2 regions of the Micromonospora sp. WMMD964 genome follow, and region 2 is predicted to be linked to the other one. Evidence: riboswitches for the same ligand, from Rfam matches in the RefSeq annotation. Region 2 holds a riboswitch; the other holds the start of a gene.
The links. A riboswitch is a leader RNA that binds a small molecule or an ion and turns the genes downstream of it on or off. The one in region 2 is predicted to bind S-adenosylmethionine.
Positions count from the first base shown of each region.

Region 1: linked by a shared signal. The riboswitch ahead of O7616_RS14750 (ABC transporter substrate-binding protein) and the one ahead of O7616_RS02815 (aminotransferase class V-fold PLP-dependent enzyme) in region 2 are both predicted to bind S-adenosylmethionine.

Region 1 is NZ_CP120860.1:3,164,545-3,179,947, forward strand. It holds gene O7616_RS14705 (low temperature requirement protein A) at 1-401, shown strand, start outside; gene O7616_RS14710 (hypothetical protein) at 408-2,573, shown strand; gene O7616_RS14715 (hypothetical protein) at 2,613-3,005, opposite strand; gene O7616_RS14720 (hypothetical protein) at 3,005-3,454, opposite strand; gene O7616_RS14725 (alpha/beta hydrolase) at 3,812-4,690, opposite strand; gene O7616_RS14730 (AfsR/SARP family transcriptional regulator) at 4,841-8,152, shown strand; gene O7616_RS14735 (Na+/H+ antiporter) at 8,259-9,833, shown strand; gene O7616_RS14740 (amino acid ABC transporter ATP-binding protein) at 9,932-10,675, opposite strand; gene O7616_RS14745 (amino acid ABC transporter permease) at 10,672-11,445, opposite strand; gene O7616_RS14750 (ABC transporter substrate-binding protein) at 11,484-12,362, opposite strand; SAM riboswitch class IV at 12,639-12,750, opposite strand; gene O7616_RS14755 (amino acid transporter) at 12,837-14,795, opposite strand; gene corA (magnesium/cobalt transporter CorA) at 14,965-15,403, shown strand, end outside.
Region 2 is NZ_CP120860.1:591,381-606,783, forward strand. It holds gene O7616_RS02790 (ATP-dependent DNA helicase) at 1-67, shown strand, start outside; gene O7616_RS02795 (AI-2E family transporter) at 64-1,362, opposite strand; gene O7616_RS02800 (co-chaperone GroES) at 1,523-1,861, shown strand; gene O7616_RS02805 (hypothetical protein) at 1,943-2,110, shown strand; gene O7616_RS02810 (PrsW family intramembrane metalloprotease) at 2,188-3,669, opposite strand; SAM riboswitch class IV at 3,693-3,813, shown strand; gene O7616_RS02815 (aminotransferase class V-fold PLP-dependent enzyme) at 3,959-5,134, shown strand; gene O7616_RS02820 (FUSC family protein) at 5,139-6,374, opposite strand; gene O7616_RS02825 (metal-dependent phosphohydrolase) at 6,481-7,137, shown strand; gene O7616_RS02830 (DUF4031 domain-containing protein) at 7,109-7,393, opposite strand; gene O7616_RS02835 (FAD-linked oxidase C-terminal domain-containing protein) at 7,462-8,862, shown strand; gene O7616_RS02840 (hypothetical protein) at 8,924-9,460, opposite strand; gene O7616_RS02845 (glycerol-3-phosphate dehydrogenase/oxidase) at 9,549-11,366, opposite strand; gene O7616_RS02850 (S8 family serine peptidase) at 11,628-14,348, shown strand; gene O7616_RS02855 (GNAT family N-acetyltransferase) at 14,365-15,297, shown strand; gene O7616_RS02860 (hypothetical protein) at 15,376-15,403, shown strand, end outside.

The DNA of each region.
Region 1 (15,403 bases), 2.6 Mb from region 2:
TGGCGGCCGGGCCGCCGGGCAGCAAGCTGGCGCTGATGGCCGGCTACCTGCATCTGGTCATGATCGCCGGGGTCCTGGCCACCTCGGTCGCGATGGAGATGACGATCGACGACCCGGGTGCCCACGACAACGGACAGTTGGCCGTGGGCGTGATCGGGCCCGCGCTGTTCCTGACCGCCCGGATCCTGCTCGCGGCCGCTGTCGACAGCGGTCTGCCCTGGGCGCGACTGGTCGGTGTGCCGGCGATCATCGTGGCCGGACTGGCGACCTGGAAGCTCCCCCAGCTCGCCAGCAGTGCGGTCGTCGCCGGGGTGCTGCTGCTGATCGTCCTGGTCGACGCGATGCCACTACCGTGGCAGGCTGCCGGACGTTCCGACGCCGCCGGCCGGCCGGCCCGGTAGCCGCCGATGCCGGAGGGGGAAGGGCAGCACGACGATCCACCGCGCGAGCACGACGTGGTGGAGTTGCGGGTGCACGGCGTGTCCGGGGCGGAGCCCAGCGTCATCCTCGATCAGGCACCGGCCCGGCAGGTCGCCGGCGACGCCAGCGGGGGCTTCCACCGCGCCGACCGGTCCGACGACAGCCCGGACGGGATGACGCTCGAGGCGTACCGCTGGGGTGACCTGCCCTCGGGCACCGTGGGCCGGACCTTCTCCCTGGTCCTCCTGCTGCCGTTCATGCTCAGCAATCTGGCGGTGTGGATGCGGCCCACGGCCCGCCGCGGCGGTGAGTGGGTCACCACGCTGTGCCGGCTCCTCGCGCTCGACCTCACCGTGCTGTACGTGGTGTCCACCGCCGGAGTCGCCCTCGACCTGATCGCCTGGCGGTGTCTCGGCGCGGCGCGCTGCCGGGGCCCGTTCGACGCGGTAAGCGGGATCGACGGGCGTCAGGTCGGGTTGCGGCTCGCCGTCCTGTCGCTCCTGCCCATCGCCGCCGTCGCGTTCCTCCGGCTGCTCGGCGCCCGACGGCCCCGCCCGGCCGGCAAACCCCTGTGGGTCGTCGAGCCACTGGTGGATCGGTTGCGGGCGATCCACGTGGCGGCCGCGCTCGCCATGCTCGATCTGATCCTGCTCGCCGCCCGTACCGCAGGCGGCGCGACGGCCACGTCGGCCCTGCTGCTGACGCTCAGCGTCGCGGTGCTGCTGGCCTGTGCCGGGCTGCTCGTCGTGCCCGGCCTGCTCGATCGCGCGGCAATGACGGGGACGATCACCCGGACCGCCAAGACGCTCCGCGCGGTGGCCGTCGGCCTGACCGCGGCCACCCTCGCCACCGTCGTCCTGGACGAGCGGGCCTGGCCCTCGTCAGCCGCCCTGCCCGGCTACGACACCATCGCGACCTGGGCCCTGCTCGGGGAGATGACGCTGCTGGTGGCGCTGAGTGCGCTGGTGCTGTGGCATCACGGCCGTGGGGACCGTCGCCGCGCGCTGTCGCGCGGATTGGGCGCGGCGGTGGTCGCGGCCTTCGGGGTCGGCCTCGCCGGAGTGTTCTCCGCCAACCTCGTCTACCAGAGCGGGAACCTGCTGGACGGCTACCGCGGCGAGGGCGGACCGCCGCTGCCGTACCAGTGGACGATCCTGGCGTTCTTCCTGCACGTCACCGCCGGCGTCCTGGTGTGCGGGGCGTTGACCCTGCTGAGTCGGCGACGCCGTCGCCGCGCGGCGGCGGCGGTCACGGCGCGCGACTTCCCGACCGTGCCGCCGCGGGGCGTCGGGCGGCTGCGTCAGGTGACGAGGGCGGTCGCCCGGGCGCGGTTCGCCGAGTGGTTGGGGCTTCTCTGCGTCGCGTGGGCGGCCCTCACCGCGATCGGCCTGGCCACCTCTCTGTTGCGGCTGTTCGACCTGACACCCGACGAGCTGGCGACGCGGTTCCTCGGGCTTCCGGTCGGAGTGGCGGGAATGGGGCTCGCCCTGGGTAGCTACTTCGCGACGGCGGCGGTGGTCGCCCTGCTCCTGGGTGGGGTGTTCGCCTACCGCACGGCGTGGTTCCGCCGGCACGTCGGCATCCTGTGGGATCTGGGCACCTTCTGGCCCCGGGCCGCGCACCCGTTCGCGCCGCCGAGCTACGCCGACCGCGCGGTACCGGAGCTGGCGCACCGGATCACCCAACTGACCGAGCGGCACGCCGGGGTGCTGCTCTGTGGGCACAGCCACGGGTCCGTGTTGCTCGCTCTCGCGGTGCTGCGGCTGCCTCCGCGCGTCCGTACGCGGGTCGCGCTGCTCACCTACGGCTCGCCGCTGGACCGCCTGTACGCCCGGATCTTCCCCGCCTACCTGAACGAGGAGGTCCTACGGCAGGTCGGGGAGCGGGTCGGGTGGCGATGGCTCAACCTGTGGCGGGACACCGACCGCATCGGTGGCTGGATCTTCGCCGCCCATCGGCCCGGTGATCCACCCCCGGACCCGACCGATCCGGCCGGTCGAGTCGACCGACGGTTGCGGGATCCGTCGGACCTGCTACCGGCCCCGGGAGAGCGCTGTCCACCGCCGATGCGGGGGCACCATCCGGGCGAGTCCGACCCCGAGTTCCGGGCGGCGGTCGACGAGCTTCGCGCCCGTATCCAGGGCTCCCCCTGAGGTCTTGCTGCCGGTCGGCCGCGCCGGGCACGCGGGTGGTCAGCGCTCCTCGGTCGCCCGGTCGGTCTCCGCCACCGTCGCGCGGATCTTCCGCAGGGTGGCGTCCGGAGCTCGGATCGCGGCCCGCCAGCGGTCCAACGTCCGGGTGAGCACCCGGACCACGAACTGCAACTGGTTGACCTGTTCGCGGAGCACGCCCAGCTCGGATCGGGCGTTCAGCGCCTCGCCCTCCAGCTGGGTGATCCGGGTCTGCAACGGCTGCACCAGGGTGAGAGCGGCCTCGGTGAGGGTGTCGGCGGCGTCGGCCTTGAACTTGCCGCGCTGCACCACCACGGTGGCGATAGCGGCGAGGCCGGTGCTGCCACCGAGGATGCCGAGCACACTGAGCGCCAGCTGCACCCAGTGGGGTGCGGCCGGCGCCGGGGAGGTCATCACGTGACACCTGCCTCCAGGGGTTCGTAATTCAGGCATTCGCACGCCCGGGCCAGGCGACGCAGGTCGACGGCGATCTGCGTGGCCCGCCACAGCGACCCGACCGTCACCGCGATGACGAACGACGTCGCGACGAGGGACTGTCGGCCCGACATGCTCACCAGGGCCACCGCGTACATGCCGGTGATCGTGCCGAGCACCAGCACGGACGCGAGTTCGAGGCCGAGCCCGGTGGAGAGCCGGCCGGGCCACAGGATGCCCAGCAACCCGCCCACACCCACCGCGATCAGCCCCAGCTCCCAGGCGACCTGGATGGGCCCGGGCATGGCCGTCTGCACGGAGGTCGGCCGAACGTCGAGGGTCATCATCAGAACGCCGCAGACGGGTGCCGCGGTCAGGACGGCGATCTCGTACGGTTGGTGTCGGGATCGGATCCGGAGGGTTCCCACGGCAACTCCCTGGTCGAGGAACGGCCTCCCGCAGCGGCCCGACGCGCCGGTGCCGTCCGATCGCGACTGTGGAGCGGCATGCCGGCGCTGGTGCGGCGCGGTTGGACGGTCGTAAGGCGAGGAGAGGGATCGACTCGACGTCGTTGGCTGCCGGTTATCTGCCTGTGTATCACCGATGACCGGTTGTCGTCCACTGCGCGTCACGTCGCATTGCCGCAGGTCAGGGCCCGTTCAGGCCCGGTCGCCGCACGCCGGGCCGGATGGAGCGCGGCGGCCCGGCCACGCCGCCATGATCGTTACCTCGGGTGTCGCCTATCTTACCCAAGGTGATGGTGGTGTGGTCGGGCCGCCGATCGGTCAGCGGTCGAGCAGCGCCCGCAGCTCCCGGACGACCTCGGCCGGCGCCTCCTCCGCCATGAAGTGCCCGGAGGTGACCGTCCGGTGCTCCAGGTCGGGTGCCCAGGCCCGCCACACCCCGGCCGCGTCGTAGCCCAGCGCGGCACCCCAGTCCTGCTGGAGCACCGTCACCGGCATGCGCAGCGTGTTACCGGCCTCGCGGTCGGCGGTGTCGTGGACCACGTCGATGCCGGCCGACGCGCGATAGTCGGCGACGATCGAGGTCACCGCGTCACGCGACGCCCGCAGATAGGCCGCCCGCACGTCCGCCGGCATCGCCGCCGGGTCACGGGTCCAGGCGTCGAGGAAGTGGCCGAAGAAGGCGTCCGGGCGGCCCCCGATCAACTCCTCCGGCAGCCCGGGCGGCTGCGCCATGAGGTACAGGTGGAACGCGACAGCCGCGGAGGTGCCGTGCAGCACCCCCCACATGTCCAGGGTCGGCACCACGTCGAGCAACGCGAGCCGGCTGACCGACGCCGGGTGGTCCAGACCGGCGCGGAACGCCACGAGCGCACCCCGGTCGTGGCCCGCCAGCGCGAACCGTTCGTGGCCGAGCGCGCCGGCCAGCGCCACGACGTCGGCGGCCATGGTGCGCTTGGCGTACCCGGTGCCGTCGGTGTCGGCGGGCTTGTCGCTGTCGCCGTAGCCGCGCAGGTCGGGGCAGATCACCGTGTGGTCGGCGGCCAGGTCGGCCGCGACGTGCCGCCACATGAGGTGGGTCTGCGGGAAACCGTGCAGCAGCACGACAGCTGGTCCGGATCCGCCCACTGCGACGTTGAGCGCCACACCGTCCGCGACGCTCACGCGTCGGTAGTCGAATCCGTTGATCCTGGGGTCCACGGGAGAACCTCTCTGGTGAGCAGTGCCGGCTGGGGCGGTCGCCCCGCCTCGTCGTACGTGATCGAGCCTGCTCCGTGCCGATCAGCGGACGGTCAGCGTCGGATCAGCACCGGCCGGCCCTCGCCCCCGGGCGCGCCCTAGCCTGGTGCCATGACCAGGCAGTCGACGGCACCGGAGGCGGTGACCTTCGGCGTCCTCGGGCCGGTGACCGCCATGACGGAGCGCGGTCCGGCACCGCTGCGCGGACACCGACACCGCCTGGTGCTGGCTCGGCTGTTGATCGCCCACGGGCGGGTGGTGCCGGTGCGGCGTCTGGTCGACGACCTGTGGGAGGTCGCGCCGGAGGGCGCGGTGGGCGCGATCCGGACCTTCGTCGCCGATCTGCGCCGGGCCCTGGAGCCCGATCGGCCACCCCGGCAGCAGCCCCGGGTCCTGGTCACCGAGTCGACCGGGTACGTGCTGCGCGTCGCCCCGGACGCGGTGGACGCCGGCCGGTTCGAGGCGGCAGTCGGCGAGGCGGGCCGACTGCTCGCGGCCGGACGTTCCGAACCGGCGCTGACCGCCCTGGACGGCGCACTCCGGCTCTGGCGCGGGCCCGCGTACGCCGACTGCGCGAACGAGGTCTGGGCGGCTGCGGAGATCAACCGACTGAACGAGCTGCGGATGCTGGCCGTCGAGCGGCGAGCCGAGGCGTTGCTGGCCCTGGGCCGCCCGGACGAAGCCGCCGCCGACCTGCCGGCTCACCTGGCCAACCATCCGCTGCGGGAGGACGCCTGGCGGTTGCTCGCGGTGGCCCGGTACCGCGCCGGTCGGCAGGGGGACGCCCTCGCCGCGCTGCGCGAGGCACGTACCGTCCTGGTGGCCGAGCTGGGGGTGGACCCCGGGCCCGAGTTGCGGAGGTTGGAAGCCGACGTCCTGGCCCAGGCGCCGCATCTCACCCCGGCCCTCGACGCCGCCGCCACTCCCAGCCTCCGGGGGCCCGCAGGGGCCGAGCCGCCACGGCAGCGTCCGTTCGTCGGCCGATCCGGGGAGTCGGACCGGCTGTGGCACGCCGCCGAGACCGCACTCCGACGCCGCAGGCCCACCCTCGCGCTCCTCTCCGGCGACCCGGGTGCCGGCAAGACCGCGATGGCCGAGACGCTGGCCCAGCGGCTCGCCGCCGAGGGCTGGACCACGGCGTGGGGCCGCAGCCCGGAGTACGAGGGCGCACCGCCGGCCTGGCCGTGGACCCAGGTCACCGACGCGCTCACCGGGCTGAGCGGCGAGGTGGGGGCCGACGACGACTCGGGCGACCTCGCCGGTGGGCGGTTCCGTCGCCACCGGGCGGTGGCGTCGGTGATCGCGTCGGGCGCCGAGCGAGGGCCGCTACTCGTGGTCCTCGACGACCTGCACCGCGCCGACGGTGACACCCTGGACCTGCTGACCGCCCTGCTCACCGGTCCACACCCGGCCACCGGGCCGGTGCTCGTCCTCGGCACCTACCGGGCCACCGAGATCAGCCCGGAGCTGACCGCCGCCCTGGCCCGCGTCGCCGGGCTGGAGCCGACCCGGGAGTACCTCGGCGGCCTGTCCGCGTCGGCGACCGGCGAGTTGGCCCGCGCCGTCGTCGGCCCGGCACTCGCCCCGGCCACCGCCCGGTTGATCCACGATCGCAGCGGCGGCAACCCGTTCTTCGTCCGCGAGCTGGCCCAGTTGTACGCGAGCGAGGGGGAGGCCGCACTGGCCTCGGTGCCGCCCGGGGTACGCGACGTGATCCGACACCGGTTGGCCCAGCTACCCACGCCGACACGCACCGTCCTGCGGCAGGCCGCCGTGCTCGGCCGTGATCTCGACTTGGAGGTCCTCACCTCCCTGGCGGGGGATCCCGCGATGGTGCTGGACGCCGTCGACCGCGCCCTGCAGGCCGGCTTCCTCACCGAGCGGGAGCCCGACGGGCGGCTGCGCTTCACCCACATCCTGGTCCGCGACACGCTCTACGCCGACCTGTCCACACCCCGCCGGGCCGCCTGGCACGCCGCCATCGCCGAGGAGCTGCGACGACGAGACCCCGTCGAGCCCGCCGCGATGGCGTACCACCTGCTGCGCGCGGGCGGACGGGCCGCTGCCGGTCGCGCCGGGGCCTACGCCCGCACCGCCGCCGAGCAGGCCGAGCGCGGTGGGAACCCGCACGAGGCGGCCCGCCTGTGGGGGCAGGTGATCGAGGCGTACGACCACGCCGGCGGTGTCGAGCAGCGCGAACGGCTGACCGCGCTGCTCGGACTGGGGCGCGCGCTGGCCGTGACCGGGAGGCTGGCCGAGGCGCGGGGGCGACGAGCCGAGGCGATCACCACCGCCCAGTCCGTCGGCGACCCGCTGCTGGTCGAGGAGGTGCTGGCCGGCTTCGACGTACCCGCCGTCTGGACGCGCAACGACGACGACAGGCTCTCCGGGCACATCGTCCGAGCCGCCGAGCTGGCCCTGACCGCTCTCGGTCCGACCGGCTCGGCCCGGCGCAGCCGACTGCTCAGCACCCTCGCGCTGGAGCTGCGCGGCACCACCACCGACAGTGGTCGCCGGGCGGCGTCCGAGGCCGAGACGATCGCCCGGACGATCGGCGACCCCGGGCTGCTGGCCTTCGCGCTCAACGCCCGCTTCATGCACACCTTCCAGCGCGTCGGTCTGGCGGCCGACCGGGCCCGGATCGGTGTCGAGCTGGTCGACCTCGCCGCCCGGCACCGGTTGGTGACCTTCGAGGTGCTCGGCCACCTCGTCCTGGTCCAGGCGTACTGCGCGCTGGCCGACCGGCCCGCCGCCGACGAGCACGCCCGCGCCGCCGACCGCCTCGCCGAGCGGTACGACCTGCCGTTGGTCGCCGTCTTCACCAGGTGGTTCGCCGCACTGCGCCGGGCCCTCGACGGCGAGTCGGCCGCGGCGGCGGACGCCTACCGCGAAGCGGCCGGCCGGCTGCCCGCCGACGGCATGCCGGGCCTGACCCGGGGGTTGCTTCCGCTCGCGCTGCTCGGCCTCCGGCTGGCCGACGCCGTCGACGACGGGGCCGACGGTGTCGACCAGCCGCTCCCCGGCCCGGGCGGGACCGACTGGGCGGGCCTGGACTGGGGGCCGCACGAGCCGTGGATCCGGCCGTTGCTGCTGCTGGCCGACGGCGACCGGGACGCCGCGGCAGCGGCCCTGTCGGCCCTTCCGGACGGGCCGCACGACCTTCTGCGGGAGGCGCGGCTCTGCCTCGTCGGCCAGGCGGCGCGTGCCCTCGGTGACCGGGACACGATGCAACGGGTCTACGTCGAACTGTCGCCGGCGGCGGAGGAACTGGCCGCCGGCAGCGGCGTGCTCACCGTCGGCCCGGTGGCCGGGCACCTCGCCGCCCTGGCGGCCGCGCTGGGCCGCGAGGAGGAGTCGGCAGCTCATCGCCGGGTCGCCCGCGCGGTCACCGCCCGGGGCCGCGCCGCCACCGCGACCCGCTGACCGCCGCCCACGGCTACTTGCCGATTCCCCTCGGAACCCGCCGGTGGGTGCGGTCAGATGGAACCACCGGCGCGTCCACCGCCGGCGACGATCAAGGGGGTACGCCGTGCAGGCGCTCGTCATGATCGTGGTGCTGGGCGTCACCGTCCTGATCGGCACCACGCTCGGCGGACGGTACCGGGTGGCCCCGCCGGTCCTGCTCATCGCGTTCGGAGTGCTGCTCGGCCTGACGCCCCCGCTGTCCGACGTGGCACTGGAACCCGACCTGGTGCTGCTGATCTTCCTCCCGGCGATCCTGTACCGGGAGAGCCTCACCATCAGTCTGCGCGAGATCCGGGCCAACCTCCCGGTGATCGGGTCACTCGCCGTGCTGCTGGTGGTGCTCACCCTGGTCACCGTGTCGTTCACCGCGCAGGCGTTCGGGGTGAACCCCGCCGCCGCCTGGGTGCTCGGGGCGGTCCTCGCCCCGACCGACGCCGCGGCGGTCACCGGGCTCGCGAAACGGCTGCCCCGAAAGCTGCTCACCACCCTGCACGCCGAGAGTCTGATCAACGACGGCACCGCCCTGGTGGTCTTCGCGGTGGCCGTGGGTCTGCTCGTCCACAGCGCGGAACCGGGCGTGCTGGGCATCGGCGAGGAGTTCGTCGGCGCCAGCGTCGGCGGCGTACTGGCCGGTGTGCTGGTGGGGGCGGCCGTGGTGCTGGTCCGCAAACGGCTCGACGACCCGCTTCGGGAGGGCGCGCTGAGCGTGCTCACGCCGTTCGCCGCGTTCCTGCTGGCCGACGCTGTGCACGCCAGCGGTGTGCTGGCGGTGGTGGTCTCCGGTCTGGTGCTGTCCTACGCCGGTCCACGGGTGATCCGCGCCCGGTCCCGGGTGCTGGCGTTCGCGTTCTGGGACCTGTCCACGTTCCTGATCAACGGTGGGCTGTTCGTCCTTCTCGGCACGCAGATACCCCGCGCGGTGCGGGGCATCACCAGTACCTCGCCCGGGCGTGCTCTGGTGATCGTGCTCGTGGTGACGCTCGTCGTCATCGGCACCCGGCTGTTCTTCGTCTACCTCACCGCGCAGATCGCGAGGCTGCGACGCCGCCGGATCATGGACCCGAGCCAGGGGCCCTCGGCCTGGCGGGTGGGAACCGTCGCCGGGTGGTCCGGATTCCGGGGCGCGGTGTCGCTCGCCGCCGCCCTGGCCGTCCCGACGGTGACCGTCGACGGTCAACCGGTTGTCGAGCGCGACCTGATCATCTTCGTCACCGCGCTGGTGATCGTGTTGATCATGCTGCTGCAGGGCACCACCCTGCCGTTGGTGGTGCGGTGGGCGGGGCTGGTCGGCGACCCCGAACGCGTCGACGAGGCCCGGCACGCCCGACGGCGGGCCACCGAGGCGGGCCTCGCCGCCCTGCCGCAGGTCGCGGCCGAGGTCGGCGCGCAGGAGGAGTCGGTCCGTCGGCTGCAGGCCGAGTACCAGCGGCACCTGGAGGACCTCGACGAGAGCGGGGGGAGCACCGCCGAGGAGCGCCGCCTGGAACGTCGACTGCGCCTGCGGGTCCTCGCCCACAAGCGTCGGGAGGTCACCCGCCTGCGCGACAACCGGGAGATCGACGACCTGGTGTTGCAGGAACTTCAGGCCGCCCTGGACAACGAGGAGATCCGGCTGCTGGGGCGTGGACCCGACGAGTGATCACCGGGGAGCCGTCGCGACTCAGCGCAACTGGGAGCCGTGGCGGCTCAGGGCACCGGGGAGCCGTGGCGGCTCAGGGCAACTGGGAGCCGTGGCGGCTAGAGCACCTGGGACAGGAACCGGCGAAGCCGGGGGTGCTCGGCCCGTTCGAAGACCGCCTCGGGCGGCCCGGCCTCCAGCACGACTCCCCGGTCCATGAAGGCGACGGTGTCGGCGACCTGCCGGGCGAAGCCCATCTCGTGGGTGACCACCACCATGGTCATGCCCGCGGCGGACAGGTCGGCCATCACCCCGAGCACACCCTTGATCAGCTCCGGGTCGAGCGCCGAGGTGGCCTCGTCGAAGAGCATCACCTCGGGCCGCAGCGCCAGCGCCCGGGCGATCGCCACCCGTTGCTGCTGACCGCCGGAGAGCTGCGCCGGTCGTGCGTCGGCCTTGGCCGCCAACCCCACCAGGTCCAGTTGGGCCCGGGCGACGGCCTCCGCCTCGTCCTCGCCGAGCTTGCGCAGCCGGCGCAGCGCGAGGGTGACGTTGCGCAGCACGCTCATGTGCGGGAACAGGTTGAACTGTTGGAAGACCATCCCGACCCGCTGCCGCAGGCCGTCCGGGTCGTCGCCCAGCACGCTGCGCCCGTCCAACAGCACGTCGCCACGGTCCGGCTCGATCAGTCGGTTGATGGTGCGCAGGAGTGTGGACTTGCCGGACCCGGACGGGCCGATCACGCAGGCCGTCGCGCCGCGTGGCACGGTCAGGTCGACGCCGCGCAGCACCCGGTTCGGCCCGAAGGCGAGGTGCACGTCGCGGACGTCGAGGCTGACCGAGGTGGTGGTGTCGGTGGTCATCGCCGGTCTCCCTGAACGGTGGCGGGCAACGGGAGGTCGTCGTCCTCGTCGGTCGGCGCGGCGGTCGGCCGGCCCTGGCGCAGCCGCCTGTCGATCCAGTTGACGACGTGCGTCAGCGGTACCGTCAGCGCCAGGTAGAAGAGCCCGGCCAGGAGCAGCGCGGACTCGTTGCCGGTGGTGGCCGCGTAGTCCTGCCCGATCCGGAACAGCTCCCGTTGGCTGGCCACCAGGCCGAGGAAGTAGACCAGGCTGGAGTCCTTGATCAGCGCGATGAGCTGGTTGACCCAGGCCGGCAGGACCCGCCGGACGCCCTGCGGGATGATCACCAGCCGCATCGAGTCGCTCCAGGAGAAGCCGAGCGCGCGGGCGCCCTCCAACTGGGCGGCCTCCACCGACTGGATGCCGGAGCGGAAGATCTCCCCGATGTACGCGGCGGCGATCAGCGACAGCGCCAGGATCCCCAACGGGTAGGGGTCCGGACCCCAGACCTGCATGCCCAGCGGGGCCAGCCCGACGCCGATCAGCAGGATCGTCGCCGCGGCCGGCAGCCCCCGGAACACGTCGGTGTAGACCCGCGCCGGCCAGCGCAACCACCGGCTGCGGGAGATCCCGGCGACGGCCAGCAGCAGGCCCAGCACCGAGCCGAGCAGGGCGGCGGAGACCGCCAGGATCAGCGTGTTCGGTAACCCGACGGTCAGCATCTCGGGCAGCGCCTCGCGCATCGCGTCGAGGTCGAAGAACGTCTCCCAGAGGGTGCTCAACGGATCCATCGGTCGCCTCTCCTACCGTCCTGCTCGCTCGTCACCGCTCAGGAGGCGGCCGACGCCGACGGCGCGGCTGACGTGGCCGCCGACGGCGTGACCGCGCCGCTGCCCGGCTTGAAGTCCGCCGGGATCGGGCGGCCCGGGTAGTACTGGGCCTGCAACCGGCTCCAGGTGCCGTCCGCGATGACCTCGTCGAGAGCCTTGTTCAGCGCCTCGCGCAGCTCGTCGCCGCCCTTCGCGACGGCGTACGCGGTCGGTGCCGGGCTGAGCTGCTTGGCCGCCACGGTGATCTTGCCGTTGCTGTCGGCGGCCGACTTCTCGCCGATCTCCGCCGGGGCGATCCACGCGTCGGCGGTGCCGGCCTTGAGCTGGTTGATCGCGCCGTTGTAGTCCGGCACCCGCACCGGGTCGAGCTGCTTGCCGGTGGCGTAGTCGTCCTGCACGGTGCCCTGCACCACCACGACCCGCTTGCCGGCGAGCTGGTCGAAGCCGGTGATCGGCGAGCCCGCCGGGACGTCCAGACCGAAGTAGCCGAAGTCGTAGCCGTTGCCGAAGTCGACGGTCTTCTTCCGTGCCTCGGTGATGGTGATCGAGGAGCTGCCGACGTCGAACTTGTGGTTGTTGACCTGGGAGAGCAACGCCGAGAAGTCGGTGCCGACGAACTCGACGCGGAGGCCGAGCTTGCCGGCCACGGCGGTCAGTAGGTCGTTGTCGAAGCCGGTGAACCTGCCGTCCTTGAGGTACACGTTCGGCGGGGCGTCGGTGAGCGTGCCGGCCCGCAGCACGCCCGGCTGCGCCAGGCCGTACGGGTTGGCGCCGCTGTCGGACGAGCTGTCGCCGCCGCAGGCGGTGAGCGCGGTGGCGGCCAGGACGGCGGCTGCGCCCAGGGCGGTGGCACGGGTCAGGGCAGGAAGAAGTCGCACGGGTGTCTCCGAGAAGGTCGCGTACCGGCACGCACGGGACGTGCGTCGCCGGCGGTGCGCCCGATGGGCGTACCGGTGAGGGAGGTTCGGGAGGAGTGCTGCGCTAGTGCGTGCTGCCGCGACGACACGCGGCGCTGCACATTCGCATCATGTCCACGTGCCGTCGCCGGATCAGTGCCGGCGAGGGGCGACCGACGCGGACGTCCGCGATGCCGGTCGGCGGGGCGGTGCTGAGGATGCGCATGGTTCTCCCGGGTCTGTGCTGACCTGGGTGCCAGGCCACGCTTGCACCGACGTCCTGTCGGTGCCTGGTCTTCACCCGGGGCACCCCACCGCGGAGGAGGGTTGCCGGCCAGCGAGCCGGGGCTTCGCGCTGGCGCTCATGACCTGCGCCGAGGCTAGCAGCAGGCACGGGTGGGTCGTCCAGTCGTTATGACCACGCTCACCAGGGGAGACGGGTGGCCGGCACTCCGGTCAGCCGGCGTGCACGTGTGGCCGTCGGCGCGGATCGGGCTCGTGGCGGCGCAGGATCTCCCGGGTGACGGAGGCGATCTCACCCTGCCCGAACGCCAGGTAGCGCAGGACGTTGCGGCCCGGGCCGCCCTCGGTCCACTCGAAGTAGATGTGGGGGCGCCGACCGGTCCGGTCCCGGATCTCCAGCAGCAGGGCGGCGAGCGCGTTGGGCACCGCGGAGCTGGTCACACTGAGCACCGAGTGCTGGCCGCCGACCAGGCGGCCGGTCACCACCAATTCGGTTTCGAAGTCCGACGGGTCGGTGACCCGCACCTCCACGAAGAGCACGTCGCCGGCGTCGGGGAAGTCGTTGTCCGCCATGGTCTGCGCCAGCTTGGCCTGGTACTCCGCCTCGTCCCGACCGTCCGGCTCGTGGGCGATGAGGCGGATCCGTCGTCCGTCACGCTCGCTGATCATCCGGGTCGCCACCGGGTCCAGCTCGACGCGGTCGACCCGCAGCTCGAAGGCGCGGGACAACCGGGAGAGCAGTGAGACCACGATGATCCCGCCGATGAAACAGGCCGCGATCTTGACGCCGTCGGGGCGTTCCACCACGTTCGCCAGCGTGGTGTAGACGAAGATCACCGCGATGGTGCCGAACGCGATCGTGCGGCCGCGCTGCCGGTGCCGCACCGCCGCGAGGGTCACGGCCGTCGCCGCCGAGGTGATCAACACCAGAACCCCTGTCGCGTACGCGCCACCCTGCGCGTCGACGCTGGCCTCGAAGACGACCGTGATCAGGAACGCCACCGCGGTGAAGACCAGCACCAGCGGCCGGACCGCCCGCGCCCAGGTCGGTGCCATGCCGTAGCGGGGCAGATAGCGGGGTACGAGGTTGAGCAGCCCGGCCATCGCCGACGCCCCGGCGAACCAGAGGATCCCGATGGTGGACAGGTCGTAGACGGTGCCGAACGCCTCCCCGAGGTGGGCGTGCGCCAGATAGGCCAGCGCCCGGCCGTTCGCCGGCCCGCCGGGCTGGAACGCCTCCGGTGGGATCAGGATCGTGGTCGTCACGCTGCTGGTGATCAGGAAGACGCTCATGATCACGGCGGCGGTGGTGAGCAGGCGGCGAGTGCCACGGATGCGGCCCAGCGGTCGTGCCTCGGTGTCCCGCGGGTCGCCCCGCACGCTCGGCATCACGGCCACCCCGGTCTCGAAGCCGGAGAGACCCAGCGCCAACTTCGGGAAGACCAACAGCGACAACGCGACCACCATCCACGGATCGCCGTGGCCGGTGGTCAACGCGGTGGTCCAGTCCTCGACCGCGCTCGGGTGCGTCACCACCCGCCACAGCGCGTCGGCGACCACCACCGCGTTCAGCGTCAGGTAGACCGCGACCAGGACGACGGCGATCCCGATGGCCTCGGTGAATCCCTTGAGGAACACCGCGCCCAGCAGTGCCACGAGCAGCAGCGTGAGCAGCACCTCGTGCCCCTTGAGCGCGCTCGGCCAGAACGGGTTCTCGTCGATGTGCGCGGTGGCGTCGGCCGCCGAGAGGGTGATGGTGATGATGAAGTCGGTGGCCGCGAAACCGAGCAGCACCAGCACCAGCAGCTTGCCCGGCCAGTAGCTCAGCAGGCGTACCAGCATCGCGATGGAGCCCTCGCCGTGCGGGCTCTCCGCCGCGACCCGTCGGTAGACCGGCAGTGCGCCCAGCAGGGTCACCAGCACCAGCACCAGGGTCGCCACCGGCGAGAGCGCCCCGGCGGCGAGGGCCGCGATGCCCGGCTGGTAGCCCAGCGTCGAGAAGTAGTCGACACCGGTCAGGCACATCACCTTCCACCAGGGGTGGTGCCGGTGCTCCGGTGGACGCCCGTGCGGCCCCGGGTGCTGCACGGGTTCCTCCGCGCCGGCACGCAGCAGCCACTCCCGCAGCCGGCCCGCGCGTCCGTCGACCTCCACCGGCGCGTCCCCCGTCATACCGCCCCTGGTCACCGTGAGTATCCGCCCTGGGCGACGCGCCCGTCCGCCGGTGCGCGGAACCCACCTCGCCCCACTGCGGGTTTCGCCCTCGGGACACCGGGGAAGCAGCGCCTCCGGGTTGGCGGGAGTGTGCCGGACCGGGCCTCACCGGGGAGGGGACAGGGGCATGGTCGGTGGCCGTCGCTTCCGCCCGGGTGGTGGCTTCGGTCGCCAACTCGACGAGTACGAGACCACTGTCGGCGTGCCACCGTCCACGGAGCCGCCCGCTCCGCCCGCCGGCGGCCTGGTGGACAGCGCCGTCTACCTCCACGGGCACCGGTTCGCGTCGCCGTCCGGCCTGGCCGAGACGTACCGCTGCCTACAGGAGCAGGACGGCGCGATGGCCTGGATCGGGCTGTACCGGCCCGACATCGAGCAGATCACCTCGCTGGCGCGGGAATTCCGGCTGCACGACCTGGCGGTCGAGGACGCGATCAACGCCCACCAGCGGCCCAAGCTGGAACGCTACGGCGAGACGCTGTTCGTGGTGCTCCGCGCCGCCCGCTACGACGACCTTCGGGAGGAGGTCGAGTTCTCCGAGTTGCACCTGTTCATCGGGCCGGGTT
Region 2 (15,403 bases):
GTTCTGGTACACGACGCGCCCCGAGGTGGCTCGCGGTGCCCTGGAACGCCTCGCCGGTGCGCGTTAGGGAGCCTGGGCGGCGACGACCACGGCGTCGGGTGGCGTGTCCGGAACCCGTCGGGCGGCGAGCCGACGGACTGCGGTGTTCAGCACCGCGATGAGCGGCACGGAGACCAGCGCGCCGGTGATGCCGGCGAGTACGACACCGGCGGCGATACCGATGATCACCGCGAGCGGGTGGAGGGCGACCGCCCGTCCCATGATCAGCGGCTGGAGCACGTGCCCCTCGATCTGCTGCACACCGATCACCGCGCCCAGGATGATCAACGCGGTGACCGGGCCGCTGTCGACCAGCGCGACGAGCACCGCGACGCCGCCGGACAGCGCCGCACCGACGATCGGGATGAACGCGCCGAGGAAGACCAGCGCGGCCAGCGGGAAGGCGAACGGGATGTCGAAGATGACCAGGAAGATGCCGATGCCCACCGCGTCGATGAAGGCGACCAGCACGGTGGCGCGGACGTAGGCGACAAGGGTCTGCCAGGAGGCTCGGCCCGCGTCGTCGACCTTCCACCGGGCGGCCACCGGCAGCAGGCGGACCAGGAAGCGCCAGATGCGGTTGCCGTCGCGCAGGAAGAAGAACGTCGCGAAGAGCACGAGCAGCGTGCCGGTCAGCACCTCCGCGAGCGTCGCGGCGGTGCTCAGCGCGCCGCTGGTGAACTTCGAGGTGTTGTTGTTGATCCAGCGCTGCGCCTCGTCGATGTAGCGGTCGAGTTGGGTGTCGGAAAGGTGCAGCGGGCCCGTCTTCAGCCAGTTCTGGATCTGCCGGACGCCCTCCGAGGACTTCTCGCTCAGCTCCGGCACGCCCCGGATGAACTCGTTGACCACGAGCGTCAGCGTGCCGATCACGCCGACCAGGCCGCCGACCAGCACCACCGCCGTCGCCAGCGACCGGGGGAACCGGGCCTGCAGCAGCCAGCCCACCGCCGGCGCGAGCAGCGCGGAGAGCAGCAGCGCGATGGCCAACGGGATGATCACGATCTTGATGGTGCCGACGATCCGGAGCAGGGCCCAGGCCACCACACCGATCACGATCAGCCGCCAGCACCACGCGGCGGCGATCCGCAATCCGTGCGGGACGTCGGCGTCGTCCCGGCTGGAGGTCGAACTGTGCAGGTCCACCGGGGGTTCGGCGCCGTAGACCGAGGCGCTCGGCGGTGCGGTCGGGCCCGGCACGGCCGGCGACGCCACCCGGGCCCCCTCCGACACGTCACTCAGCGTGCCCTCGTCGGCCTGTGCCGACTCCTGTCGCGACTGGTAGGCGCGGCGAAGCCGCCCGCGTACCCGCTCGAAGCGGCTCAAGCGCACCTCCTGGCAGAAAAAGCTGGTCCGCCCACGACGACAGGTCGGCCAGCATACGTTCCCTGCCGACACCGTAGGGCAGTTCCGCCACACATTGCCCCGGCCACCACCGGCGTAACCACCGGCAGCCCGCCGTCGGCCACACGGTAGCGTCTGCGGCGTGACCGCCGACAACGATCTCGACGCCGGCCTGCCGATCCGCCTGCTGCACGACCGCGTGCTGGTCCGGATGGAGGGCAGCGAGGGCGAACGTCGCTCCACCGCCGGCATCGTCATTCCGGCGACCGCCGCCGTCGGCAAGCGCCTCGCCTGGGCCACCGCGGTGGGCGTGGGCCCGAACGTCCGCGCCATCGTCTCCGGTGACCGGGTGCTCTTCGACCCGGACGACCGCTCCGAGGTCGAGCTGCACGGTCGCGGGTACGTGTTGCTGCGCGAGCGCGACGTGCACGCCGTGGCCGCCGAGCGGGTCGAGAACGACTCCACCGGCCTCTACCTCTGACGCACCCTCCCCCTGCCGTGCACCGTTTGCCCCGCCGCACGACGGGAAGCCATCCGGCGACCGTGGCCCTGGGGAGGGACGATGCCGGTATTCGTGAAGAAGCTGTTGACCTGGGGCTTCGTCGCGTTCCTGATCTACTTCGTGGCCTTCCGGCCGGACGGCGCCGCCCAGATGTTCCGGGCGATCGGGGCCGCGTTGATCGCGATGTTCCAGGGCTTCGGCGACTTCCTCACCTCGCTGATGACCTGAGCCCCGCTGATGTGCAGAGCCCCGCTGATGTGCGGAGCCCCGCGATGACCTGAACCGCCGGACGAGGCCGGCGGCCGTCAGTGGTGAGCGGGGGGCCAGGGCGCGGGCGGCCGCAGGCCGGGCCAGCCGGGCGGGGCGTAACCGACAGGTGGCGGGGCGGGCGTCAGCACCACCGGAATCGGCACCACCGGCTCGTCCGGCGCACTCACCGGGCGCTGCGTGCCGTCCGGGAAGCGCAGGTGGTAGCGGCTACCGTCCCAGAGCCCGGCCGGGGCCTGCGGGTCCCGACCGACGAACACCGACCGGTAGGCGCTGATCGCGTCCAACAGCTCCCGCTCCTCCCGCGCCGTCCGTTCCTGGTCGGCGGCTTTCCGGTCCAGGCCGCGCAGCGTGCCGTCGCGCAGCAGGGCCAGGCGGGTGGCGGCGGACTGGTAGCCGCGCATCGCCCGCACCCCGGCGTCGCCGGCCACCCGGCGCGCCCAACTGCGGGCCGCGTGCCGCCGGCCGAGGCTGCTCAACGCGGCCACCTCGGGCGGGCTCAGCCAACCGGCGCGTACGTAGTCCGGCAGGACGCGCTCGGTGAGCCGTCCCTCCCAGGCGCGCAACCAGATCGCCAGCCCCACCGTGCCGAAGAAGACAGGCACCATCAGGCCCAGGAAGCCGTACAGCATGATCACCGCCTCGCCGGTGGCCTGGGTCAGCGTGGGCAGCAGGTTCCACGTGCCGTGCAACATCATCGCCAACAGCAGGCCGGCGATCGGGGCGAGCACCCGCACCCGCCGGTCCGCCGTCCGCGCCGCGATACCCAGGCCGAAACCGGTCATCGAGGTGAAGAGCGGATGGGCGAACCCGAACAGCAGGATCCGCAGGATGAAGATCGCGATGACCTGCTGGATGCCGGTCGCCGGGCCGTACCTGTCGACACCTGACGCGTAGCCCAGCCCGCCCAGGTAGAGGATGTTCTCCACCATCGCGAAGCCGACCGCGGACAGCCCGCAGTAGACCAGGCCGTCGGTGATCCCGGACCACTCGCGGCGGCGGAACACCAGCAGCAGGATCGGGCCGAGAGCCTTCGTCGACTCCTCGATGAACGGCGCCACCAACACGCCGGTGAGCGCGGACGGCAGCCCCCAGTCGGCGAAGCGGCCTGCCGCGAAGTCGTTCACGGTGAGCGAGGCGGCGGTGGAGACGAACGCGCCCCAGGCGAAGCAGAAGATCAGATACTTCAGCGGCTCGGGCTCGTACCGGTCCAGCCAGAGGAAGCAGGCGACCAGCACCGGCACCGGCAGGATGGCGGCGGCCACACCGATCAGCAGGGCCTGCAGGCCGAGCGACTGGCCCAGCGTGAAGACCATGAACACCGCGCAGGCGGCGATGAGCAGCACCACCCCGGCCAGCGCCAGGAACCGCCGCCAGCCCAGTCGGCGGCGCGGCATCCGGGGCGCCTCGCCGACGGACGGGGCGCTGGGTGCGGGCGGCGGCGACGGCAGCTGCGAACCGGGCGGGGTGTCGGCCATGCGGTCAGCGTAGCCATCCGCCGCCGACTGGTCCGGTCGCATCGGTTGCCGCTATGCTGCCGGCAGGTCACGAGTGCCAGCGCGAAGCCCCGGCTTGCTGGCCGGCAACCCTCGTCGAGTTCGCGGTGGGGTGCCCCGGGTGATGACCGGGCCCAGCCCGATCGGTGTGCTGGGCAAGCGCGGACCCCGTCCCGACAGTGCACCCGGGGTCCCTGACCCCGGAGGTCCCGGCGTGTCCGTCACTCTTCTCCCCTCACCCTCCACCCATCTCGACGCCGCGCCCGAGCCGGCCTCGTCGGGGCCGCTCGACGTCCTCGGCGTACCGGGTGAGATCAACCTGGATTACGCCGCCAGCGCGCCGTGTGCGCGGGCCGCCGCCGACGCGGTGGCCGAGCTGCTGCCGTGGTACGCGAGCGTGCACCGTGGGGCGGGAGCGTTGTCCCGACGCTGCACCCTCGCCTACGAGCAGGCCCGGCAGACGGTGGGTGACTTCTTCGGTGCCCGCGCCGACGATCACGTGATCTTCACCCGCAACACGACCGACGCGCTCAACCTGCTGGCGAAGGCCCTTCCGGCCGGCACGACCGTGGTCACCTTCGCGGGTGAGCACCACGCCAACCTGCTGCCCTGGCCGCGCGGCTCGGTGCGGCTGCCGGTGCCCACCGACCCGGACGCGGCGGTACGCGACCTCGCCGCCGCCCTCACCGAACTGCGCCGGGGCAGCAACCCGGCGCTGCCGGTGCTGGTCGCCGTGACCGGTGCCAGCAACGTCACCGGGGAACTGTGGCCGGTCACCGAGCTGGCCCGGGTGGCGCACCGGCACGGCGCCCGGATCGTGCTGGACGCCGCGCAGCTCGCTCCGCACGCCCCGGTCGACCTGCTCGCGCTCGACGTCGACTACCTGGCCGTGTCCGGCCACAAGCTGTACGCGCCGTTCGGTGCGGGCGTGCTGATCGGCCGGACGGACTGGCTGGACGCCGCTCCGCCCTACCTGGCCGGTGGCGGCGCCACCAGCCGGGTCGGACCGGCGACCCACGACGTGACCTGGGCTACCGGGCCGGCGCGGCACGAGGGCGGCACACCGAACCTGCTCGGCGCGGTCGCGCTGGCGGCCGTGTGCGCGGCGCTCGACGACGCCGACCGGGCCGCGCTGGCCGCTCACGAGCAGGCGCTGCTGACCCGACTGCGGACCGGCATCGCCGCTCTGCCGCACGTCGTGGAGCTGCGCACCTTCGGCCCGGACGCGCCCCGCGTCGGGATCGTCTCGTTCGTCGTCGTCGGCTGGGACTCCAGCGACGTGGCCGCGCGGCTGGCGGCCGAGCACCACATCGGCGTACGCGACGGGCTGTTCTGTGCCCACCCGCTGGCTCGACGTCTGCTCAGCGAGGCGGCGGCGCGTACCGGTCGACCGGACCTGCCGCCCACCGCGCTGCGCGCCAGCGTCGGCCTGGGCAGCACGGCTGCGCAGGTGGACCGGCTGCTGACCGCGCTCGCCGAACTGGGCTGAGGGCTCAGCCGACGGGTGGGGCGGTGGGCGGTTTCGGCGTCTCGTCGGGCTTGGCCGGCTCGGCGACCGGCCGCTCCTGCTCCCCGAAGGCGGTGCGGATCCAGCGGTTCGCCTCCTCCTGCTCGATCCCGGAGGCCACCAGCAGGTCGCTCGCGGTGGTACGGATCTGGGCGACCACCACGCTGCCGGAGAAGCCGACCCCGGCGCCGTACGCCCGACCGGCCTCGCTGACCGCCCGCAGGGACCGCTCCCGGGCCTTCTCCGGCTCCTCCCCGGCAGCGAACTCGTGTTTGAGCAGCCGGACCGACTCGGCGAGGTGAGCGATCGCGTCCGGCATCGAGTCGGGTACCGGTTCCTCGTCCTCGACGAGGGTGACCGACCGGCGGATCAGGGTGCCGCTGTTCCGCATCGCCCGGTCGATCGGGTCGGCCGCCTCCGCGTAGTGGGTCAGTTCGTCGCGGCGGTGCCAGCGGGCCGGGGAGAGGATGGCGGTCTCCTTCGCCCCCTCGATCGCCTCGCCCAACGTGGCCAGCTCCTCCTTGTTGTCGCGCAGCCGATCCAGTGCCCGCTGGATCTCGGCGCGGTCCCGGCCGCGTAACCCGTCCGCGGTGACGTCGAGCTGGGTGGCGAGCAGGTCGAGCGCCGGCCGGGCGGCCCGGTTGATCACCCGTAGTGGGTTCAGCGGTAGCAGCAACGCCGTGACCACGAGGGCCACCCCGCCACCGAGAAAGGCGTCGACGAACCGGGGGATCTCCAGGTTCTGGGTGGAAGGGCTCAGCGTCACGATCAGCACCGCCGTGGCCGCCGCCTGGATGACGATGGCCACGCTCGCCCCGGCGAAGATGGTGAGCAGGATCGCCACCGTGACCACCAGGCCGAGCTGCCAGGCCCCGGTGCCGAGCAGGTAGATCAAGAGGTCGCCGACGGCCACCCCTACCCCCACCCCGACGATCAACTCGATGGTCCGGCGGAACCGCTGGCCCACCGACGCGGCCAGGGTGCCGACCGCGGAGATCGGTGCGAAGACCGGTTGCGGGTTGCCGAGCACCTTGTGCGAGATCAGGTACGCGATTCCGGCAGCCAGCCCGGCCTGCAGGGCCAGCCCGCCCGCCATCCGCACCCGGTGCAGACGGTCGTGCAGGGTGGCCCGGCTCCGATGGCGCAGTTGCTCGGTCGCCTCGGCGATCCGGGCACCGTCGATGTCCACCAACCCGTCACGCAACGCGGTACGTCGCACCATCGGCTGTCGCTTGTCCCGGGCCACGGCCATGGGCGCGACTACCCGTGGTGGGCGCGCTGAATCCTCAGTTCCCACGCGTCACGGGCGGATACGGCAGACTCGGGCGGTGGTTGATCTACTCGAGCGATGGCGAGCAGCGGTACGAGGCGCCGGCGCGAGTCCGGACGCGTCGTCCGCCCGGGCCGGGGAGCAGTTGCTCGGTCGATGGCGCGAGCCGCACCGGCACTATCACACGGTGGCCCACCTGACGGCGGTGCTCGACGTGGTGGACGAGTACGCCGACCTCGCCGACCGGGTCGACCTGGTGCGGTTGGCGGCCTGGTTCCACGACGCCGTCTACGACCCACGGGCCGCCGGGTACGCCAACGAACGCGACAGCGCCGCGTTGGCCGACGAGGTGCTCGCCGGACTCGGGGTGCCGGCGTCCGCGGTCGCCGAGGTGCGTCGGCTGGTGCTGCTCACCGCCGGGCACACCGTGGCACCCGGCGACGGGGACGGCGCGCTGCTCTGCGACGCGGACCTCGCCGTGCTGGCCGCGCCGCCGGCCACCTACGAGCGGTACGCGTCGGCGATCCGCCGGGAGTACGCCCACGTGCCGGATCCGGCCTTCCGGGCCGGGCGAACGGCGGTGTTGACGAGTCTGCTGGCCCTGCCCGCACTGTTCCGGCTGCCGTCGCTGGCCGCCCGCTGGGAGGAGCCCGCCCGGGACAATGTGCGCCGCGAGCTGGCCGCGCTCAGCGAGGAGCCGGAGGGCCTGGGCTGACCAGGTGCTTCGGGCGACGCAGCCCGGCGGTGCGGAGCAACCGGACCAGTTCGCGGCTCGGCACCACCTGCGCGCCGAGCCACACCGCCGCCGCGAACCGGTCGGCCGGGATGTCGTAGTGGTCCCTGTCGAAACCGCGCCGGGGCGCGCCGAGCGTCTCGGCGAAGGCGTGCAGCTCGGCGTACGAGACGTCACTGATCAGGTGCGACCACAGCCGACCGCGCCACGGCCAGGCAGGCCGGTCCAGGTAGAGCATGGTGCCCAAGCTATCCCGCGCAGTCGATCATGTTGATGATCGCCGGCCGGCGACCTAGCCTCGGCTGCATGGCCCCCACCGATCTCCTCGACGACCTGCGCGACGCGCTCGGCGACGACGCCGTGCTCACCGACCCGGACCTGCTGCGGATGCACCAGCGGGACGAGGCCGACCTGTGCGCCGCCGGCACCCCGCTCGTGGTGACCCGCCCGCGCAGCACCGAACAGGTGGTCGCCGTGGTGCGGGCGGCGGCGCGACACGGCGTACCGGTGGTGCCGCAGGGCGCGCGGACCGGGTTGGCCGGCGCGGCGAACGCGGTGGACGGGGCGGTGGTGATCAGCACCGTCGCGATGGACGAGATCCGGGAGATCGACCCGGTGAGCCGGATCGCCGTGGTCCAACCCGGTGTGGTCAACGCGGCGCTGGCCGGGGCGGTCGCCAAGCAGGGGCTCTGGTACCCGCCGGACCCCGGGTCCTGGGAGTCGTCGACGATCGGCGGCAACGTGGCCACCAACGCCGGTGGCATGTGCTGTGTGAAGTACGGCGTGACCACCGAGTACGTCCTCGGCCTGGAGGTGGTGCTCGCCTCCGGTGAGGTGCTGCGCACCGGCCGGCGTACGGCCAAGGGGGTTGCCGGCTACGACCTGACCCGCCTCTTCGTCGGCTCGGAGGGCACCCTCGGCGTGATCACCGAGGTGACCGTGGCGCTGCGGCCCGCACCGGCCGACTCGCTGACCCTGGTGGCGGTCTTCCCGTCCACCGCCGCGGCGGGGACCGCGGTGGCCGAGATCGCGGCTCGTGGGCTCACCCCCAGCCTGTTGGAGCTGCTCGACCAGACCCACCTGCGGGCGATCGAGGCGTACCAGCCGATGGGGCTGCGCACCGACGCTCAGGCGCTGCTGCTGGCCGCTGCGGACACCGGCACCCGGGCGGCCGACGACCTGGCCGGTCTGGCCGCTGTGTGCGAGGCGGCCGGCGCCGACGAGGTCTACGCGGCCACCGACGCGGTGGAGGCGGCGGCGCTTCTCCAGGCCCGGCGGCTGGCGCACCCGGCGATGGAGAAGTTCGCCGCCGACGCGTACCCGGGCGGCAACGGCGGTCTGGTGATCGACGACGTGGCGGTGCCGCGTGGCTCGCTCGCGGCGCTGCTGGACGGAGTGGCCCGGATCGCTGCGGAGTGCGAGGTGCCGATCGGTGTGGTGGGGCACGCCGGGGACGGCAACATGCACCCGAACATCGTGGTCGACCGGGCCGACCCGGCGAGCGTGGAGCGCGGTCGGCGGGCGTTCGACGAGATCATGCGGCTCGGCCTCGACCTGGGTGGCACGTGCACCGGCGAGCACGGCGTGGGGCTGCTCAAGAGGGACTGGCTGGCCCGGGAGATCGGGCCGGTCGGCGTCCGCGTGCACCAGGCGATCAAGTCGGCGCTCGACCCGGCCGGTCTGCTCAACCCGGGCAAGGTGCTCTGACCTTCGCGGTCAGCCGTTGACCTCGGCCGACTCGGTCAGCCCTTGACCTCGGCCGGCTCGGTCAGCCCTTGACCTCGGCCGGGGTCGCCTGGGTGAGCAGCAGCAGGATCTCACCGGCGACCGGCGTGCGTTCCTCACCCGGGCAGTCCTGCGAGGTGATCAGCCCGGTCGAGGTGATGAGACTGGACGTCAGCGCGTCGATGCAGGTGGTCCGGTAGCGCCGGGCCTGGTCGGTCTCGTCGGCCAGCGACGGGTTGGCGAGCAGCACCTGGAGCCGTTCGGTCAACTCCGGAGCCAGGGTGCCCCGGGAGGTCACGCCGTCGCCGGCGCAGTCGAGGCACTGCCAGGCACCGTTGCGCTCGACGCTGAGGGTGCGCAGTGGGCCGTCCTCGCCGAGCCGTTGCACCAGGCTGACCTGACCGGCGGCGACGGTGGTGGGGATCTCCAACTGCGACCCGCCTCCCGCCGCGGCTCCGGTGGGTTGCGCGACGGTTTCACCCGGCTCGTCGCCGTCGAACAGCGAGCACCCGGTCAGGGCACCGGCGAGCGCGACGGCGAGGAGGGGTGTGAGCAGACGAGGGCGCGCGCGGGGTAGCACGCGCGGAAACCTACCCCACCGTAGGTAGCGTTCGAAACCACCATCCGGGTCGGTATCGATGGTTACCCATTGGTAACGTCGCAATTCGTCATCGAGCGGACGTGCGTAGCTCCGCCTGATCGTCGTCGCCACCACGATCGGCCGCGTAACCCCGAACGTCCGGGGCACCGAGCCGAGCCGCGTCCGCCGCCGCGTCGTCCGGCATCAACTGGGACTGCCGCTCCGCCTCCACCCGAGCGCGGTAGTGCTCCACCTCGCGGGCCCGGGTCGCCGCGTCCCAACCGAGCACCGCGCCCATCAGTTCGGCGGCGTGATCCGCCGACTCCAACCCCCGATGACTGGTCTCGAACGAGATCCGCGTCCGGCGGGTCAGCACGTCCTCCAGGTGCAGCGCACCCTCGGCCCGCGCCGCGTACGCGACCTCGGCCGCCAGATACTCCGGAGCCCCGGCCAGCGGAGACGCGAGCAGCGGATCGGCGTCGACGAGCGCCAGCAGGTCCAGGGTCAGGCTGCCGTACCGCTCCAGCAGGTGCTCCACCACGCCCACCGGGACGCCGTGCCGGCGAGCCAGGTCGGCACGGTCCCGCCACATCGCCGGGTACCCGTCGGCGCCGAGCAGCGGCAGGTCGGCGGTACGCGACGGGCGGGTCCCACCGAGCCGACGGGCCGCACGGTCGACCACGTCGGAGGCCATCACCCGGTACGTCGTGTACTTGCCCCCGGCCACCAGCAGCAACCCGAGCATGGGCTCGAAGACCGCGTGCTCGCGGGACAGCTTCGAGGTCGAGTCGGCCTCCCCGGCCAGCAGTGGCCGCAGCCCCGCGTAGACGCCCTCGATGTCGGCGGTCGTCAACGGCCGGTCCAGCACCGTGTTGACCTGCTCGAGGAGGTAGTCGATGTCGCTCGCGGAGGCGGCCGGGTGGGACCGGTCCAGCCGCCAGTCGGTGTCCGTGGTGCCGATGATCCAGTGCCCGCCCCACGGGATGACGAACAACACCGACTTCGCCGTACGCAGGATGAGCCCCGTCTCACCGGTGATCGCCGAGCGGGGCACCACCAGGTGCACCCCCTTGGAGGCGCGCACCCGGATGCCGGGCCGCAGCCCCACGTCGTTGAGCATCCGGGACATGTCGTCGCTCCACACCCCCGTCGCGGCGATGACGGTGCGGGCGTGCACCTCGAACTCCGCGTTCGGTGAGCCGGCCGGCGCCTCCAGGTCGCGTACGCGGACACCGGTGACCTCACGTGCCTGCCGGATCAGCCCGACGGCACGGGCGCTGCTCACCACCGTCGCGCCGAGGCTGGCTGCGGTGCGGGCCAGGGTGACCACCAGGCGGGCGTCGTCGACCTGCCCGTCGTAGTAGCGAATCGCACCGGCCAGCGCGTCGGCCCGCAGACTCGGGAAGATCCGCCGGGCGCTCTCCCGGGTCAGGTGCCGATGCAGTGGCATCCCCCGACCGCCGCCGAAGAGCCCGGCGAACGCGTCGTACGCGGCCACACCCGCGCCGTAGTACGAGCGGCGGAGAACCCGAGCCGGCAGGTCGCGCAGGCCCCGCCCGGCCGGCAGCGGCACCAGGAACGGCACCGGGCGCACCAGGTGCGGCGCGAGCCGGGTGGCGAGCAGCCCGCGCTCGGTGAGCGCCTCGTGCACCAGGTGGAACTCCAACTGCTCCAGGTAGCGCAGGCCACCGTGGATGAGTTTGCTGGACCGGCTGGAGGTGCCGGCGGCGAGGTCGCGCGCCTCGACGAGGGCCACCTTGAGGCCCCGGGACGCCGCGTCCAGGGCGGCTCCGGCACCGGTCACCCCGCCCCCGATGACCAGCACGTCGAAGCGCTCGGCGCGCAGTCGGCGCAGGTCGGACGCACGGCGGACCGGCGAGAGCTGGCCGGCGACGGAGCGGGAGATGTTGGGGTCACGCACCCGTCCACGGTAACCCCGTGCCCGCCAGTCGACATTCGTCGCCCGACCCGAAGCGCGCGCCCACGTCGCTGCCTTCGCCCCTCTCCGCGCGGCGTGGCCGCCCCTCCCACCTTGATCAAGTGATGAGAAATAGGCGCCTGCGACGATCAGGACCTACTTTTCATCACTTGATCACTGCGGGCCCGCATCCTCCGGCGTCGTGATGTCCGCGTCCGAACCGTTCGACATCGGTCGTAAGGTTCTCGGATGCACGGTGAGCCTTCGCACCCCGGACTCGACCACCGCAGCTCCCCCTGGCCAGCGGTGGCGGCCGTGTTCGTCGGCTGCTGGACCGTCGCCGTCACCGTGGCCGTCCAGTCCGGCGGCTGGGTCACCGACCAGGTGATGCTGGGCTTCGGACGGGATCGGGTCGGCTGGCTCTGGCCGGTGCTCGGCCTTGCCGCTGTCGTGCTGGTGGGCACGCCCGCCCTGCTCCTGGCCGTCGTGCCCCGGTCGACAACGGTCCGGGCCACCGGGCGGGTCTGGTTCGTCGGGGCCGTCGCACTGGGGGTCCTCACCGCGCTGCGGGTCGTGCCGCCGGTGCACCACGAGGCGTACCTCGCCGCGCTGGCCGCCGTAGCCACGCTCACCGCGCTTGTCGTGCGCCGATCGGCCCGCCGGCAGGCGTACCCCGGACCAGCCGCGGCGGTCAGCGGCACGGCACCCACCGAAAACCGCGACACCGCACGGACCGAGGCAGGCGACGCCGCACGGACCGAAGCCCACGGTGCCGCACGGACCGAGGCAGGCGACACCGCACGGACCGAACCCGGCCACGCCGCACGGACCGAACCCGGCCACGCCGCACGGACCGAACCCGGCCACGCCGCACGGACCGAACCCGGCCACGCCGCACGGACCGAACCCGGCCACGCCGCACGGACCGAACCCGGCCACGCCGCACGGGCCGGGGCAGAGCCGGCCGGGCGTGCCCGCCGGCCCGGGCCGGTGCCGCTGCTCGCGGTCGCGGCCGGGTCGGCGATGCTGCTGCCGTGGGCCTGGCTGGGCGCGCTCGGCGGGCTGTTGGAGACCGCGCTCGCGCTGCTGGCGTCCGCCGCGCTCGGTGTGCTGGCCGCGACCTTGTTGGACGCCACGTTCTGGTCCCGGTTCGCGGTCGGTCGGCCACCGCGGCCGGCCCGGCTGGTGCTGGTCGGGGGCCTGGTCGCCGGGGTGGCGCTGCTGCTGCTCGCGGCCGGAGCCGGCCAGTCCGGCGCGCAGTTGCCCGCGCTGTGGACCCTGCCGCCGACGGGTTTCGCCCTGGCCGCACTGTGGGCCGCGGCCTGGCGGTCGTCCGACGAGTCGGCGGACGCCGCGCGTGCCGGTCGGACGGCGACCGGTTGGCTCGTCGGGTCGGCCGCACTCGGCCCGCTCGCCTTCACCGACCCGGAAGAGATCAGCCTGCTGCTGATCGGCACCCGGGACGTCCCGTTCTGGGTGGCGGCCGCCACCGGCGTCGGGCTCGCCGTCGCCATCCTGGTGGCCATCGGGTACGCGGTGCTGCTCGCCCGGCCGTCGGCGCGTACCCCGAGTCGTCGGTTCGCCGCGGTGACCGCCGTGGTGCTGGTGGGGGCGTTCGGCGTGGTCGACCTCGGCCCCGGCCAACCGGGCCTGTACGGCGAGCGACTGCTGGTGGTGCTACGCGCGCAGGCGGACCTGACCGGTCTGCCGACCGGCACGGCGGGTCGGGCGGGGCGGGACGCCCGGGCGACGGAGGTCTACCGGCGGCTGGTGACGACCGCCGAGCAGAGCCAGGCCGACCTGGTTCGGGAGCTGAGCCGACTCCGACTCGACCCGGTGTCGTACTACCTCGTGAACGCGGTCGAGGTGGACGGCGGCCCGGCGGTGCGCGCGTGGCTCGCCCGCCGACCGGAGGTGGACCGGGTGCTGATCAGCCAACGCCTCCGCCCACTGCCGGCCCCGGCCGGGCAGAACCGGGGCACCGCGCCCAAGCCCACCGGTCCGGAGTGGAACATCAGCCAGATCGGTGCCGACAAGGTCTGGTCCCAGCTCGGGGTGACCGGATCGGGCATCGTGGTCGGCAGCTCGGACTCGGGGGTGGACGGCACCCATCCGGCGTTGCGGGCGCAGTTCCGCGGTGGCGACGACTCCTGGTACGACCCGTGGGACGGCACGCGCACCCCCACCGACCAGGGCGGGCACGGCACCCACACGGTCGGCAGCGCGGTCGGACGGGATGGCATCGGGGTGGCGCCGGACGCGCAGTGGGTGGGCTGCGTCAACCTGGACCGCAACCTCGGCAGCCCCGGGCACTACCTGCAGTGTCTCCAGTTCATGCTGGCACCCTTCCCGACCGGTGGCGACCCGTTCGCCGACGGCCGCCCGGAGCGCGCCCCGCAGGTGCTGACCAACTCGTGGGGCTGCCCGTCCATCGAGGGTTGCGACCGGGGTGTGCTGCGCCCGGCGACCGCCGCGTTGGACGCCGCCGGGATCTTCGTGGTGGCCGCGGCCGGCAACACCGGCCCGTGGTGCGCGTCGATCGACGACCCGCCGGCTCCGTTCCCGGACGTGTTGACGGTGGGCGCGGTGGACTCGCAGCGACGGGTCGCCGAGTTCTCCTCGCGCGGACCGGTTCCCGGCGCGGGCAAGCCGGACGTGCTGGCGCCGGGTGTGGGCGTGGTGTCGGCCATGCCGGGCGGCACGTACGCCGCACTCGACGGCACCTCGATGGCGACCCCGCAGGTGGCGGGGGTGGTCGCGCTGATGTGGTCGGCGAACCCGGCGCTGATCGGCGACGTGACCCGGACCCGGCAGATCCTGCGGGACACCGCGACGGCGGCCACGCCGACCTACCGCTCCCGCAACCCGTCCGACGACTGCGGCACCCCGTCGAACGTCACCGGGGCCGGTCAGGTCGACGCGTACGCCGCCGTTCGGGCGGCCGCGGGGGTGCGACCCGGTACCCGGTGATCTAGGGTCGGCGACCATGGACGCCGAGATCACCGTCACCGAGCTGAGCACCGACCTGGTCCCCGCCGTGGTACGGCTCTGCGAGCAGGCGCTCGACCTGCCCGAGGACGCCGCCGAGGCGGCCCCCGTCGTGGACGTGCTCTGGCCCCGGGCCGCCGCCGACCGGCGGGTGGTCGGGCTGGGGGCGTACCAGGGTGTGGACCTGGTCGGGGTGTTGATCTGCTCGGAGTCGGCGACCGAGCCGGGCATCGGGCACGTGGACCTGGTCGCGGTCCTGCCGGACCAGCGCCGTCGGGGCGTCGGCCGTTCACTGCTGCGGCGGGCCGAGCAGGTGCTCGCCGAGCGCGGCGTGTCCGAGGTGCTGCTGGCCGGGAACCCGCCGTACTACGCGTGGCCGGGCATCGACGTCCGCTACACGCCGGCGGTGTGTGCCGCCCTCGCGCTCGGCTACCACCAGGACCGGACCGCCTGGAACATGACCGCGGACCTGTCGTACGACGGGTCGCCGGCCCTGCGGTCCACGGAGGCGGCGGAGCGTCGGCTGGCCGACCAGGGCGTGACCGTACGTCGGGCGGAGCCGAGGGACCTGCCGGCGCTCACCGCGTTCGCCCGGTCCACCTTCGGCGGCACGTGGGACGGCGAGTTGACCGGGTCGGTGGGTCGTGACGGCGCCGGTTGCCACCTCGCGGAGCGGGACGGCGAGGTGCTGGGCTTCGCCGCGTACGGGTCGTCCCGGCCGAGTTGGTTCGGGCCGATGGGCACCGCGCCGGCGGCGGAGGGCTCGGGCATCGGTGGGGTGTTGCTGCGCCGCTGCCTGCGGGATCAGCAGGCGGCCGGGCTGGACCGGGCGCAGATCGGCTGGGTGGGGCCGGTGCCGTTCTACTCGGGCAGCGCGGGCGCCTGGATCGAGCGGGTCTTCTTCCTGTACCGACGGACCTTGACCGACTAAAAGCGTCAAACAGGACATGGATCCATTCGCCCGCATCGGCCATCGACGCCCCCTACCGTTTCGGTAGAGGAGGCAGCCATGACCACGGATGACGACCAGACCGAGG